Regions from separate parts of the Streptodolium elevatio genome, predicted to be linked through region 1. Evidence: riboswitches for the same ligand, from Rfam matches in the RefSeq annotation. Region 1 holds a riboswitch; the other holds the start of a gene.
What was found. A riboswitch is a leader RNA that binds a small molecule or an ion and turns the genes downstream of it on or off. The one in region 1 is predicted to bind cyclic di-AMP.
Positions count from the first base shown of each region.

Region 2: it holds a riboswitch for cyclic di-AMP, as region 1 does, so the genes downstream of both, ACWD12_RS36900 (transglycosylase family protein) here and ACWD12_RS02105 (C40 family peptidase) in region 1, are expected to answer to the same signal.

Region 1 is NZ_JBSFVE010000001.1:481,903-489,286, reverse strand. Features, by position in the region: gene ACWD12_RS02115 (ATP-binding protein) at 1-1,182, shown strand, start outside; gene ACWD12_RS02110 (LuxR C-terminal-related transcriptional regulator) at 1,353-1,952, shown strand; gene ACWD12_RS02105 (C40 family peptidase) at 2,071-3,153, opposite strand; cyclic di-AMP (ydaO/yuaA leader) riboswitch at 3,162-3,298, opposite strand; gene ACWD12_RS02100 (hypothetical protein) at 3,525-3,878, shown strand; gene pcrA (DNA helicase PcrA) at 3,944-6,421, shown strand; gene ACWD12_RS02090 (peptidoglycan DD-metalloendopeptidase family protein) at 6,620-7,384, opposite strand, start outside.
Region 2 is NZ_JBSFVE010000032.1:12,263-19,646, forward strand. Features, by position in the region: partial or broken gene ACWD12_RS36895 (NlpC/P60 family protein) at 1-782, shown strand, start outside; gene ACWD12_RS36900 (transglycosylase family protein) at 1,216-2,610, opposite strand; cyclic di-AMP (ydaO/yuaA leader) riboswitch at 2,614-2,793, opposite strand; gene ACWD12_RS36905 (phosphatase PAP2 family protein) at 3,313-3,966, shown strand; gene ACWD12_RS36910 (hypothetical protein) at 4,255-5,085, shown strand; gene ACWD12_RS36915 (GntR family transcriptional regulator) at 5,215-5,976, shown strand; gene ACWD12_RS36920 (hypothetical protein) at 6,245-7,108, shown strand.

The DNA.
Region 1 (7,384 bases):
TCGCGACGCATCGTCGCGGGCGTGGCGCGCGGACTGTCCCGGCACCTCGCGGTGGACGTGGTGTGGATCCGTGTCGGGTTCGTGGTGCTGACCCTCGGCGGCGGTCTCGGCATGGTGCTGTACGGCCTGCTGTGGCTCAACGTGCCCGAGGGCGGCGCGGAGGTACGCCAGGAACCGGCCGACGCCCGCGAGCGCAAGTCGCGCCACGCCGCCCTCGCCATCGTCACGGCGCTGCTGGCCTTCGCCCTCGTCATGGCGGTCGCCGGGGACGCCGGCTACCGGGGCGCGTGGGTGTGGCCGCTGCTGGTCGCATCGGCCGGCGTGGCCCTGGTGTGGCGGCAGGCCGACGACGCGCAGCGCACCCGCTGGCTGTCGCTCGACGGGCGCAGCCGTACCGCCGGGATCGTGCGTACGGCCATCGGGCTCGTGGTCTTCGCGATCGGCATCGGCTTCTTCGTCGCCTACCGCGGCGGCCTGGGCGACGCGTTCGCGGCGCTGCGGGGCGCGGCGCTGCTGCTGTTCGGGCTGCTGGTGATCTTCGGGCCGTTCCTGCTCCGCCAGACGCGCGACCTGGGGGCGGAGCGCAGGGCACGCATCCGCGCGCAGGAGCGGGCGGAGGTGGCGGCCCATGTGCACGACTCCGTGCTGCACACGCTGACGTTGATTCAGCGGCACGTCGACGACCCGCGCGAGGTCGCCAAGCTCGCCCGCGCGCAGGAGCGCGAACTGCGCGCGTGGCTGTACCGGCCGGAGGGCGAGGAGCCCGACCGTACGTTCGCCGCCGCGCTGCGCCAGGAGGCCGCCGAGGTCGAGGACATGCACGGAGCCACCATCGAGATCGTGTCGGTCGGCGACTGCCCGGTGGACGAGCGCCTCGCCGCGCAACTGGCCGCCGCGCGCGAGGCGATGGTGAACGCCGCCAAGTACGCCTCGGGCGCGCCGGTCCAGGTGTTCGCGGAGGTCGAGGACACGATGGTGACGGTCTTCGTACGCGACAGCGGGCCCGGCTTCGACCCCGGTGCGCTGCCCGAGGACCGGCTCGGTGTGCGAGAGTCGATCCTCGGGCGCATGCGCCGCAACGGCGGTACCGCGGTGATCCGCAGCGAGCCCGGCGAAGGCACCGAGGTCGAGCTCGAGATGGCGCGCGGCGAGGCGGCGTCGAGGAACAGGAGCACCAAGTGAGCACCCAGGGCCCGCAGGACACCCCGCACACCCCCCGGCGAAGCACGCCGCAGAACCCGCCGCAGAACGCGCCGCACGACGCGCCGCAGGATCCCCGGCAGGACGCCGAGCGCGCGGCGGCGGACGCGCCGGAACCGCGCGTGCGCGTCGTACTGGTCGACGACCACCGCATGTTCCGCACCGGCGTGCGCGCCGAGATCGGCGAGGCCGTCGAGGTCGTCGGCGAGGCCGAGGACGTCGCGTCGGCGGTCTCGGTCGTCCACGCGACGATGCCCGAGGTCGTGCTGCTCGACGTGCACCTGCCCGGCGGGGGAGGCGTCGAGGTGCTGAAGCAGTGCGCCGGCCTGCAAGGCAGGGTGCGGTTCCTGGCGCTGTCGGTGTCGGATGCGGCCGAGGACGTCATCGGGGTCATCCGGGGCGGCGCCCGCGGCTATGTCACGAAGTCCATCACCGGCGACGAACTCGTACGCGCCGTGGGCCGGGTGGCCGAGGGCGACGCGGTGTTCTCGCCGCGCCTGGCCGGCTTCGTGCTGGACGCGTTCTCGGCGACCGACGTACCGCCGATCGACGAGGACCTGGACCGGCTGACGCAGCGCGAGCGCGAGGTGCTGCGGCTGATCGCGCGCGGCTACGCGTACAAGGAGATCGCGCGGCGGCTGGTGATCTCGGTCAAGACGGTCGAGACGCATGTGTCGGCGGTGCTGCGGAAGTTGCAGTTGTCCAACCGGCACGAGCTGACCCGCTGGGCGACCGACCGCCGCCTGGTCTGACCGCGCGGCTGCCCGTCGGCAGGCCCGGGCGCAGGACTGGGCGGCAGGACCCGAAACGACGCGGGCCCCTGATTCCGGAGCACCGGAATCGGGGGCCTGCGGTACGTGGTGCGGCGGGTCAGCCCACGCGGCGCGCGGAGTGGAACGGCATCTCGGTGATCGGGGCGACCTTGATGACGGATCCCGGACGAGGGGCGTGCACCATCTTGCCGTCGCCGATGTACATCCCGACGTGGCTGATGTCGGAGTAGAAGAAGATCAGGTCGCCCGGCTGGAGCTGGGACTTGGACACCGGGCTGCCGACCTTGACCTGGTCCCAGGTGGTACGCGGCAGCTTGACGTTCGCCTTCGCCCACGCGGCCTGCATGAGGCCGGAGCAGTCGAACGAGCTCGGCCCCGCCTTGCCCCAGCCGTACGGCTTGCCGCGCTGGTCCATCGCGAAGTCGACGGCGACCGCGGCGCGCCCGGAGGCCGGGACGTTCGGCAGCGGCTCTTCGGCCTCGGGCTTGTCGCGCCCGGCGCGGTCGTCGGTGCGCTCTTCGTCGGCGTGGTCGTTGGACTCCAGGACGGCCTGGCGCTCGGCCTCGGTGAGGGTGTTGAGCAGCGCCTGGGCCTTGTTGAGCTTCTCCTGGATCTCGTTCTTCTTGCCGTTGAGGTCCTTGCGCAGCGCGTCGAGGTCGGCGAGCTGCTGGGAGGCCTCGGCGCGGTCCTGCTGGAGCATGCGCGCCTGCGCGGCGATCTGTTCGAGGCGGGTGGCCTGCTGGCTGTCGATCTGGTCCAGCATCTGGGCCTTTTGGAGGTACATCGCGGGGTCGCCGCTCAGCGCGAGCTGGAGCTCGGGCGGCATGCCCCCGTTGCGGTACTCCTCGGCGGCTATGACACCGATCTGCTCGCGCAGCTGGTTCATCGCGGCCTGCTCCTCGGCGACGCGGGTCTGCGTCGCGTTGGACTCCTTCTGCAGCACCTCGACCTGCTCCTGGACGCCGTTGAAGACGTCCGTCGCCTTGGCGACCTCGCGGTGCAGCTGGTTGACCTGCTCCTGCACCTGCGCGGAGGTGGGCGCCGGGTCGGCGCTCGAGGTGCCGGCGAACGCCACGACACCGGTCATGGTCACGGCGGCGGTGGCGAGCGTGGCGGCACCCCTCGGGGCGCTGCGCGGCTTTATCCGGCGGTGCTGCGCGGGACGGCGATGAGACGCCACGAAAGCGTCACTCCTTCCTCGGCCGCCTACCGGGTTAGCTGACAGGCTCGGGCGGAAGAAGACGCCCTACGACTCCGGACTGGCGGGCCCGGACCCGATTCGCCTCGATGGGAACCTGGGTCCCCGGCTCCGGCTCGTGCTCCTCGGCCGTGGGGGCGGCCTCGGTACGTCGCCGGACTCGGCGGTGGCGGCCGTGCACTCCTGGTGGAGCACGGGGGTACGGCCGCCTGGCCGAGAACATTAGTCACAGGAGTGTCACGACCCCCAGCTTTCCGGGCCGCATTGCCAAGTCTTTACCTTGAGGGCCGTTTCATTGTCCGCTTTGTGATTTTTGTAGTCTCGGAGCGCCATCCCACCGTGAGGAGCGTTTCGTGGACGTCGTCCGACAACTTCTGCTCGTCCTGCACATCATCGGGATCGGGTCCCTGCTCGGCGGCTTCCTCACCCAGATGAAGGGGATGAAGACCGGAGACGTCCGCATCAACCCGGCCATGACGCACGGCGCCCTCACGATGCTCGTCACCGGCATCGCGCTGGTCGGCGTCCGGCAGGCCGACGACCTCGACGTCGACAACACCAAGATCAGCGTCAAGCTCGCCATCCTCATCGGGATCCTGCTCATGGTGTGGACGAACCGCGCGAAGGAGCGCGTCGACGTGCAGCTCTTCGGCGCCGTCGGCCTGCTCACCGTCGCCAACATCGTCATCGCCGTCATGTGGACCTGAGTTCGCCCCGGGCCGAGGCGGGCGGGCACCGGAACACCGCCCGCGGCTCGTAGACTCGGCAGACGATGAGCAAACTCTTCGACGACATGCCGCTGCCGGGGTTCGACGCCGAGATCCCGCCGCCCGCCGCCGAGCCGCTGCCGGACGACGCCCCGCCGCCGCCCGAGTACGACCCGGCTCCCGACGACCTGTTCGACGGCGACTACGCCCCGCCGACCGAGCCGTACGAGGGCCACTACCGCAACGGCGCCCGCAAGCCGGTGATCGATCCCGCGCGCCTGCTCGACGGCATGAACCCGCAACAGCGCGCCGCGGTCGTCCACGAGGGCTCCCCGCTGCTCATCGTCGCGGGCGCCGGCTCCGGCAAGACCCGCGTGCTGACCCACCGCATCGCGTACCTCCTGGGCGCGCGCGGCGTGCACCCCGGCGAGATCCTCGCGATCACCTTCACCAACAAGGCCGCGGGCGAGATGAAGGAACGCGTCGAGGCACTGGTCGGCCCGCGCGCCAAGGCCATGTGGGTCTCCACGTTCCACTCCTCGTGCGTGCGCATCCTGCGGCAGCAGTACAAGAAGCTCGGCCTCAGCTCGACCTTCTCCATCTACGACGCCGCCGACTCGCAGCGGCTCATGGCGATGGTGTGCCGCGACCTGGACCTCGACCCCAAGCAGCACCCCCCGCGCAAGTTCAACGCGCAGGTGTCGAACCTCAAGAACGAGCTCATCGACCCGGAGACCTACGCGTCCGGGACGCAGAACGACGCCGAGCGCAAGCTCGCCGAGGCGTACACGCTCTATCAGGCGCGCCTGCGGCAGGCCAACGCCCTCGACTTCGACGACCTCATCATGACCACGGTCAACCTGCTGCAGGCGTTCCCGGACGTCGCCGAGCACTACCGCCGCCGCTTCCGGCACGTCCTCGTCGACGAGTACCAGGACACCAACCACGCGCAGTACGTGCTGGTCCGCGAGCTCGTCGGCGGCGCCGCCGGGCACGGCCCCAAGCGCACCGTCGACGGCGACCTGGTCAACCCCGCCGAGGAGGGCCTGGCCGAGGTCCCGCCCGCCGAACTGTGCGTCGTGGGCGACGCCGACCAGTCCATCTACGCGTTCCGCGGTGCCACCATCCGCAACATCCTCGACTTCGAGTCGGACTACCCGAACGCCACGACGATCATGCTGGAGCAGAACTACCGCTCCACCCAGACGATCCTGACCGCCGCCAACGCGGTCATCGAGCGCAACAGCAACCGGCGCGCGAAGAACCTGTGGACCGACTCGGGGCAGGGCTCGACGATCACCGGCTACACGGCCGACGACGAGCACGCCGAGGCGCAGTTCATCGCCGACGAGATCGACCGGCTGACCGACACCGGCAAGATCACCCCCAGCCAGGTCGCGGTCTTCTACCGCACCAACGCGCAGTCGCGCGTGTTCGAAGAGGTCTTCATCCGCGTCGGACTGCCGTACAAGGTCGTCGGCGGCGTGCGCTTCTACGAGCGCAAGGAGGTCCGCGACGCGCTCGCGTACCTGCGGATACTCGCCAACCCCGACGACGTCGTCTCGCTGCGGCGCATCCTCAACGTGCCCAAGCGCGGCATCGGCGACCGCGCCGAGGCGTGCGTCGAGGTGCTGGCCGCGCGCGATCGCGTGCCGTTCGCGGACGCGCTGCGCCGGGCCCACGAGGCGCCGGGCATGGCGACCCGCTCGGCGAAGGCCGTCGCGGGCTTCGTGGCGCTGATCGACCGGCTCCGCACGGTCGTGGACGGCGGCGCCGGCCCCGCCACGGTCCTGGAGGCGGTACTCGAACAGACCGGCTACCTGGCCGAGTTGCAGGCGTCCACGGACCCGCAGGACGAGACGCGCATCGAGAACCTCCAGGAACTCGCGGCGGTCGCCCTGGAGTTCGAGCAGGCGCAACCCGAGGGCACGCTCGCGGACTTCCTGGAGCAGGTGGCCTTGGTGGCCGACTCCGACCAGATCCCGGACGACGATGGCGGCGTGGTCACGCTGATGACGCTGCACACCGCGAAGGGCCTGGAGTTCCCGGTCGTGTTCCTGACCGGCCTTGAGGACGGCGTGTTCCCGCACGTGCGGGCGCTCGGCAACACCAAGGAATTGGAGGAGGAGCGGCGCCTCGCGTACGTCGGGATCACCCGAGCCCGCGAACGGCTGTACGTGACGCTGGCGAAGATCCGCAGCGCGTGGGGGGCGCCCGCGTACAACCCGCCCTCCCGGTTCCTTCAGGAGCTGCCCGAGAAGCTGGTCGAGTGGCGCAACAGCGCGCCGTCGGCGGCCCAGGCGCTGTCCGCCACCCGGACCACCCGTTCGGCGCCCTTGGGGCGTCTCAGCGGGCCGAGCCGCATCACCGACCGCGAGGTCGTCGCGCTCAAGCCGGGCGACCGCGTCACGCACGACAAGTTCGGCCTCGGCACCGTCGTCGCGACGCAGGGCGAGGGCGACAAGGCGCAGGCCACCATCGACTTCGGCGCCACCGGCACCAAGCAACTCCTGCTGCGCTACGCCCCGGTGGAGAAGCTGTAGGGGCACGCGACCCGCACACGCGAAACGGGGCCCGGTGGCGATGTCACCGGGCCCCGCTACGTTGTCCGTTGTGTCGGCCGAACCCCTTGCTCCCTTGCCGCGACGAGTGATCGCGTCGGTATTGCATGGCGAGGAGAGGTGCCGACGGCGGTGCCGATCGGGGCGGTGCCGTGCGGCTGACCCCGACGTCCCCCGGGGTCAGCCCGTGGGGTCGAGGCCCTTGGCGCGCAGCCACGGTATGGGATTTATCGGGGCACCGCCGTTCGGGCGCACCTCCAAGTGGAGGTGCGGGCCGGTGCTGTTGCCGCTGTTGCCCGAGTACGCGATCACGTCACCGGCCTTGACCGGACCGGAGTTGACCTTCGCGCGCGTGAGGTGGCAGTACCACGTCTCGGTGCCGTCGGCGGCGGTCAGGATGACCATGTTCCCGTACGAGCGGTTCCACTCGGTGCGCACGACGCCGTCGGTGACCGCGCGGACCGGCGTACCGCGGTCCACCGGGAAGTCGATGCCGGTGTGCAGGTTCGACCAGCGGCCGCCCGCCTGGCCGAAGTAGGCGGACAGGCCGGGGGCGACGGGGAGGACGTACTTGGGGCGCAGCTGCTCGCGCTTCTTGCGCTCCTCCTCCTGCTGCCGGGCGATCTCCTCCTGGCGCTCCTGGAGCGCGACCCGGGCCTGCGCGCGGCTCGCCCGGTCGGCGAAGTCCGCGGCACTGTCCCGCAGATCGGTGAACTGCTGGTCGAGCGGCGAGGCGAGCGGGACGTCGGGGCCCGCGGCGACGGTGTCGTCGGCGACGGTGCCCTGCTTGTCCGCGGCCTGGATGCCGCCGGCCGCGGCGACCGCCATGGCGGTCGCGCCGAGCACGCCCAGCGACGCGCCCGCGACCCGGGCCATCGGGCGCGTGCGCCGGGTGGTCTTGCGGCGGGCGGCACGGCTGCCCGCGGCGGTGGCGGAGAGACCCGC
Region 2 (7,384 bases), on a different contig from region 1:
CGCTGCTCGCCGCGCAGCTCTACCAGGAGAGCGGGTTCGACCCGAAGGTGGTCAGCCCGGTCGGTGCGCAGGGCATCGCGCAGTTCATGCCCGGGACTTGGCCCCAGTGGTCGACGGACGGCGACGGCGACGGCCGCCGTGACCCCTTCGACGCCGACGACGCGATCCCCTCGGCCGCGAAGTACGACTGCGCGCTGTCGAAGTCGATCGCCTCCGTGCCGGGGGACCGGACGAACAACATGCTCGCCGCGTACAACGCCGGCGCGTACCGCGTCATCCAGTACAAGGGGATCCCGCCGTACAAGGAGACGCGCAACTACGTCAAGAACATCCGCTCCCTGGAGCAGAGCTTCGGCGCGGTGAAGGCCCCGTTGCCGCCGTCGGTTCTCGCGGTCGGGGCCATCGAGTTCGCGCAGTCGAAGCTCGGTACGCCCTACCTCTGGGGCGGTGAGGGCACGGCCGCCCACCGGGGCCGGTTCGACTGCTCGGGCCTCACCCAGGCGGCGTACCAGAAGGTCGGCATCAAGCTCCCGCGCGTCGCGAACGACCAGTGGAACGCGGGCCGGCACCCAGCCAGGGCCGAACTGCTGCCCGGGGACCTGGTGTTCTTCGCGTACGACCTCAAGGATCCGCGCAGCATCCACCACGTGGGGATCTACGTCGGCGGCGGCACGATGATCCACGCGCCCTACACGGGCGAGGTCATCCGCTTCGGCAAGATCGACAAGCCCGACTACATCGGTGCCACACGGGTGACCCCCGAGGGGGCGGAGGCCCTGCCGGTACGCGGCGGCCCGGTCGTCGCCAACGTCGCCGGAACGGCGGGGGCAGGTGCACCCCGTACGTCCTTCTCCGACACGACCCCCGCGCCGCCCACCCCCACCCCCGCACCGGCAACCCCCTCGCCGACAGCCCCCGCACCGAGCCAACCACCGGCGCAGGCGCCCCCGCGTCCCGGTGCGCCGACGACCAGCCGCCCGGCCCCCGGCAAGCAGCCGCCGCCCTCCAGGCCCACCACGTCCCCACCGCCCACCCGTGCCCCCGCCGCGGCCCCTGTGCGCCCGTAGCGGCTCCCGGCGACGCCCATCCCCCACAACAGGCCGCCACCCGCCCGAAAACGCCGCAGGCCCCGGACCGTGGGGTCCGGGGCCTGCGGCGTGGTGCCTCTACCGCGTCACTGCGATGTCAGTTCGACCGATCGCGAGGATCAGTGGATCAGACGTTGACGCCGTGGGCGCGGAGGTAGGTGATCGGGTTGATGTCCGAGCCGTAGTTCGGGCCGGTGCGCACCTCGAAGTGCAGGTGCGGGCCGGTCGAGTTGCCGGTCGAGCCGACGAGGCCGACCTGCTGGCCGGTCGAGACCTTCTGGCCGACCGAGACGGAGATCTTCGACATGTGGCCGTACTGCGTGTAGCGGCCGTCGGCGTGCTTGATGACGACCTCGTTGCCGTACGCGCCGCCCCAGCCCGCGGAGACCACGGTGCCGGAGGTGACGGCGCTGACCTTGGTGCCGGCCGACGCGCGGAAGTCCTCACCGGTGTGGCCGTTCGACCACATGGAGCCCGAGCGGCCGTACGAGCCGCTCGCCGCACCCGGAACGGGGCGGACGTAGCCGGACGACGACGCCTCGGTCGACGACGAGTTGCCGGTCGACGGCTTGGCGGCGCTCGAGTTCGTGTTGGAGCTCGTGCTCGGCTTGGTGGTCTCGCTCTTGGCGGGGGCCTTGTCCTCGGTCAGCTTCGCGCCCGAGGGCTTCGTGGACGAGGAGGACGCCGACGGGGCCGGAGCCGGCTTCGCCGGGGTGTCCTCGGTCAGCTTCGCCGGGGCCGGGGCCGCGGTGGACTGGCCGCCCAGGGCCAGCTTCTGGCCCGGGAAGATCAGGTTCGGGTTGCCGCCGACGACGCCGCGGTTGAGGTCGTACAGCTTCTGCCAGCCGCCGGTGACGTCGTGCGCCCGGGCGATCTTGAACAGGGTGTCGCCGACGACGACCGTGTAGTCGGCCTTGGCGGTGCTCGCGGACGGCGCGGGGGTCGCCGGCTTGGTCGGGGCCTGCTGCGTCTTCGCCTCGGGCTGCGCGGCCGGCTTGGGGGCGGCGGCCTTGGCGTCCTCGGTGAGCTTCGCACCCGAGGGCTGCTGCGCGGCGGGCTTCGGCGCGGTCTGCGTCGAGGTCTTGCCCTGGGTCTGCGAGGACCCGTTGGACGAGCCGGTGTCGATCGAGGGGGCGCCGCTGTTCTTGGTCAGGCCCGCCTTGACGGAGCAGACCGGCCAGGCGCCGGGGCCCTGGCCCGCGAGCACCTTCTCGGCGATCGCGATCTGCTGGTCCTTGGTGGCCAGGTCGGCGCGCGCGGCGTACTGCGTGCCGCCGAACTCGCGCCAGGTGGAGTTGGTGAACTGCAGCCCACCGTAGAAGCCGTTGCCGGTGTTGATGGACCAGTTGCCGGTGCTCTCGCACTGGGCGACCTTGTCCCAGGTGCTCACCGACGCGGCGGAGGCGGTGGTCGCCCCGATGATCGGGGCGGCGATCGCGGCACCGGTGACACCGGCGGCGACGGCGATGCGCGAGGTCGTGGACAGACGGGTACGGCGATGACGCCCGGTTCCGGACAGCATGAAGCGTTTCCTCTCCTACGCCTGCGAGGTGAGCTGTCGGATTCGGGCTGGAGTTGCCCGGCCGCCCGCGGCGACCCCGGTCGAAGGGTCACTGGTACGGCTTCACCCCTAGCCGTCCTGGTTTGTCACCAGTCCGGCGCGTTACACCTGGTTCCCCCGCTTCTGCCGTGGCTGCTTCTCAGCTGTCCCGTCCCGACCGGCGGCAGAACTAGGCGTTCCGGTGAGAGGGGTCGGTGTGGGGACCGACGCGGAGCACGTTAGGCAGACAGATCCTGAGATCACAAGCGACTCATCGTAAGAACAGGTTTACGTCCGTTTTGTGGTGGGCAAGACGTCACTCCTTGTCACTTTTGGACGGCCGAAGGTGTCCGAATTCCTACCTTCGGTACCGCTCCACTGACCGTTTGTGAAAAACCACCACGCTTCGCGCACGGACGGTGATCGAACGTCAAATCGGTGTGACCTGGCCGACATTCCGAAGGCAAGATCCGAAATGTCCGACATGGGGCTTTGTTCGGCAGGTCATCGGCGCGCATCTCCTTCGATCGGATGACCTGACGGGCACTCTGCCATCATTCGTCCGGATTATCCGGTCGGCCGAGCTCCCTCTCAGGGCCCCAATCAGGGGAATCCCCGCGGTTCGGGAACCGCGCAGACCTCCCAAGCGTGATCTTGAAGGACGAATTCTCGGGAGGTCCTGCCGTGTCCGTGTACGCCTTGCCCGCCGCGGCCGAGCCCGCGGTGCCCCTCGCCGCCGGAGACAACATCGACGTCGATGTCCTCCAGGGCGTCAACGGCCTCGCCGAGGACACCACATGGGCGCACGGCTTCATGGAGTTCATGGGGGAGTACGGCCTCCTCGCGATCCTCGCCGGACTCCTCGGCATCGCGTGGTTCCGGGCCCGCCGGCGTCCCGACCACGACGTCGCCGTCGCCGGGCTCATCTGGGCGCCGATCGCCGCCCTGCTCGCCGAGGTGGCCAACATGCCGCTGCGCGAATGGGTCGACCGGCCCCGCCCCTTCCTGACCCACCCCGACGTCACGGTCCTCGTGCAGGGCAAGGACGACCCGTCCTTCGCCTCCGACCACGCCCTGCTGACGATGTCCCTGGCGATCGCCCTGCTGCTGGTCGACCGGAGGCTCGGCGCTATTGCCGTCCTCGTCGCCGTCCTTCAGGGGTTCGCCCGCCTCTATGTAGGGGTCCACTACCCCACGGACATCCTGGGTGGCTTCGCGCTCGGCGCTCTCGTCGCGCTCGCGCTGTCGCCGCTGGCCCTGCGTGCCCTGCTGCCGGTCGTACGCCGGGTCGAGACCACACCGCTGCGCCCGCTGGTCGTCGCGGAGCCGACCGGCTGACCCACCGCTCGCACCGTCCCGCCGCACACCGCACACCGCGCGCCTGCACGCCGCCCGCAGCCCATCGCGCCCGACGTGGCGTACCCCGCCCTCGACGAGCCACCGCCCGCAAGGGTCAAGATTCCCGAAACCGGGCCCAACCGCGCGCCCTCGGTGCCAGACTCACCCGCGTCCGGTCATCGGATCATCATCCGAGGCGTCACCCCTCCGCGCCGTTTCCCCGGACAGTCGCTCCTGCGCGGCCACCGTCCCGTGGCGCGCGCACTCCACGACGAGGGGTCCACAGCCGTGTCCGCACCGACATCCGCACGCCGCCGTACGCACCGGGCAACCGCCAAGCCCACCCCCGCCGCCGGCCGCGCCGGCACCCGCACCACCACCACCCGTAGCCGTACCCGTACCCGCGCCGCCACCCGCATCTCCGCCGCCGCAATCGTCCCGGCCGCCGCGCTGGCCGCCCTCCTCGCGGGCGCGGCCCCCGCGCAGGCCGCCACAACCCCGGCGCCGACCACACCGCCCCCTGCCGCCATCGCCGCAGCCGCAGAGCCGACGGGCCGGGCCGACGGCCAGGAGCAGGCGGAGCGTGTGGAAGCCGCGCTCCGCGAGGTCGTCGACCTCCAACTCCTCCAGCCCACCTGCGGCGAACGCGGCGCGCTCACCGTCGCCGCCCTCCAGGCGCTGCGCACGATCGGCGTCGAGGTCAAGTCCACCGGACTGCCCAAGATCGACCTCGGGCCGCTCGGCTGGATCGGCATCGGCTCGCAATACCCCGGACGCGCCGTCGCCCTCGAACTCCACCTGCTCCCCGCCGGACCCATACCGGTGAATCTGACGGTCGGCGAGAAGGCGTGCCCGTCGCGCCCCGGAACGCCCGGGCCGCGCACCCCGGAACCGCCTTCGACGGCGACCGCGACGCCCGTCGCGCCCACCTCCGCACCGCCCGCGACCCGTCCTGCCGCGTCCGTGCCCAGCACGAGCCCGCAGCCTTCCGCGCAGCCCGAACTCGCCCGTACCGGCGGCGGATCGCCGACGTGGCCGTTCCTCGTCTCGGGTGCGGGACTGCTCGCCGCGGGCGGTACGACCGCCGTCGTCGCCGCGCGCCGCCGCCGAGCCGGCTGACCCGCCACCCGCGAAGCTGCGCCGTACGCACGCAGTTGGGTACGGTCTGGTGGAGGCGCTCCGGCCCCGGCCGCGCGGCGCCTCCACGGCGGGAACCGCACGCCGTGTCACGGAGGGACTTGAAGCGGCATGGACGAGGCGGGCACGGGGGACAGGGTCGACCCCGGGGCCGAACCAGGCGCCGATCCGGGAGCAGACGCCGCACGCCTGGGCGAACGCCTGAGCCTGCGCGAGCAGGTGGCCCGCGCGATCCGCGCGGCGCTGATCGCCGGCGACATGCGCCCCGGCGTCGTCTACTCGGCGCCCGGCCTCGCCACCCGCTTTGGTGTCTCGGCGACGCCGGTACGCGAGGCCCTGCTCGACCTCGCCAAGGACGGCCTCGTGGAACCCGTGCGCAACAAGGGGTTCCGGGTCCGGGCGCTGTCCGCGCAGGACGCCGAGGAGATCCACCGCCTGCGCCGCCTCCTCGAGGTGCCGACGGTCGCCGAGATCGCCCGCGCCGGTTGTCCCGACGCGCTGCCGACCCTCCGCGCGCTCGCCGACGACATAGTCGCCGCCGCGAAGCGCGGGGACGCGCTCGAGTACGTCGCCGCCGACCAGCGGTTCCACACCTGCCTGTTGCAGCTGTCCGGCAACATGCGTCTGGTCCGCATCGTGGTCGAACTGCGGTCCCAGGCGCGCCTTTACCGCCTGCGCACGCTGCTGGAGCGGGGCGAGGTCGGCCAGGCCGCGGACGAACACCACGAGTTGCTGGACCTGATCGAGGCCCGCGACCCGGACGCCGTCACGCAGTTGATGGAGCGTCACCTCATCTGGACCCGCCGCATGGAGCCCGAGGAACTGGCCGGGCTGCCCGAGTCGCACGCGGCCGTCGGCCCCGGCGCCTCCTGACCGGCAGCCCAACGTCCAAATGCCGCACGCCTGACCACTCCAGCGCCCGATCCGGCCCCAGCGCCGACCACCCCGACGCCCGACCGCCCCACGGCGTCGACGCGCGCATTCGGAGATCCGCCGACATCGGTCCGTCCGGAGGAATTTCCCGTCACGCACCCGTGTCCCCGCGCCCCGCCGCTCGTTGCGTCCCTTGAGCGGTGCCGCGCCTCTCGTGCGCGCACCCGCGCCGACGTCGGGTGCAAGCGTCCGCTTTGGGAGTCGTGGGATGAAGTTCCGGATCGTGCTGACCGGTGCGTGTGTGGGCGCCGTGGGGCTGACCGGGTGCGGCGGGGACACGGGCGACAACGTCCGGCCCGCCGGCGCCGCCGGCTCGGCCGAGGCGGTCGCCGCGGTGCGCGCCGCCGCCGCGACGACCGTCAACGCGGGCAGTTCGCGTACGCGGACCACCATGACCATGCAGTCCGGCGACCGCACCGTGGTGCTGACCGGCGAGGGGTTGTTCGACTACCGCCGCCGCATCGGCACGGTGAGCCTCCAGGTCCCCAAGGACTCCGGGATCACCGGCCCGCTGCAGGAGATCCTCACGCCCGAGGCGCTCTACATGAAGAACGCCGCCCCCGGCGTACCGCCCGACAAGTGGGTGCGGATCGATGTGGCGGGTCTGGCCGACGGCAACCTGCTGAGCGGCGGCAGCGCCGACCCGACGACGTCGTTCGAGATACTGCGCGGCGTCAACGACGACGTGGTGCTGGTCGGCACCGAGAAGTTCGGCAACGACCAAGTGCGGCACTACAAGGGGACGCTCGACCTCAAGAAGGCGCACGACGAGACCCCGCCGAATCTCCGTGCGCCGCTTGCCGCCGCGCTCAAGAGCTTCGCGAGCCCGACGATCCCCTTCGAGGTGTACCTCGACGACCAGGGCCGGCTGCGCAAGGTCCAGGAGGAGTTCAACCTCGCCTCCGAGGGCGGCAAAGGCAAGGACAAGAGCCAGACCGCGAAGGTGATCTCGGCCGCGGAACTGTTCGACTTCGGCGTCTCCGTCGACGTGCAGCCACCCCGGCCCGAGGACTTGTACGTCGCCCCCGCCACGCCCGCCGCCCCCGTCGTCCCCCCGACACGCAAGCCCTGACGTCGCGTCAGCTCGGTCTTGTCGCTGCCTTGCCGTCGTCCGCCCGCGCCGTCATTCGCCGCACTCCGCCGCGAACACCCTTGCCGCGCACGGTTCCTGTCCGGCATGCCGCCGTGCCCACGCGACGCCCGGACCACAGGCCTGGACCACCCGCGCGCGCCGGTGGCGCGCCGCCCGGCGAGCCAGCGCGCCCCCGGGCGTGGGCGGTGCGCAAATGGCCCATGCGTGTCATGCGCTCCCGCCCGGCGGTGCCTAGGCTGGGTGCGCCCGGACGGG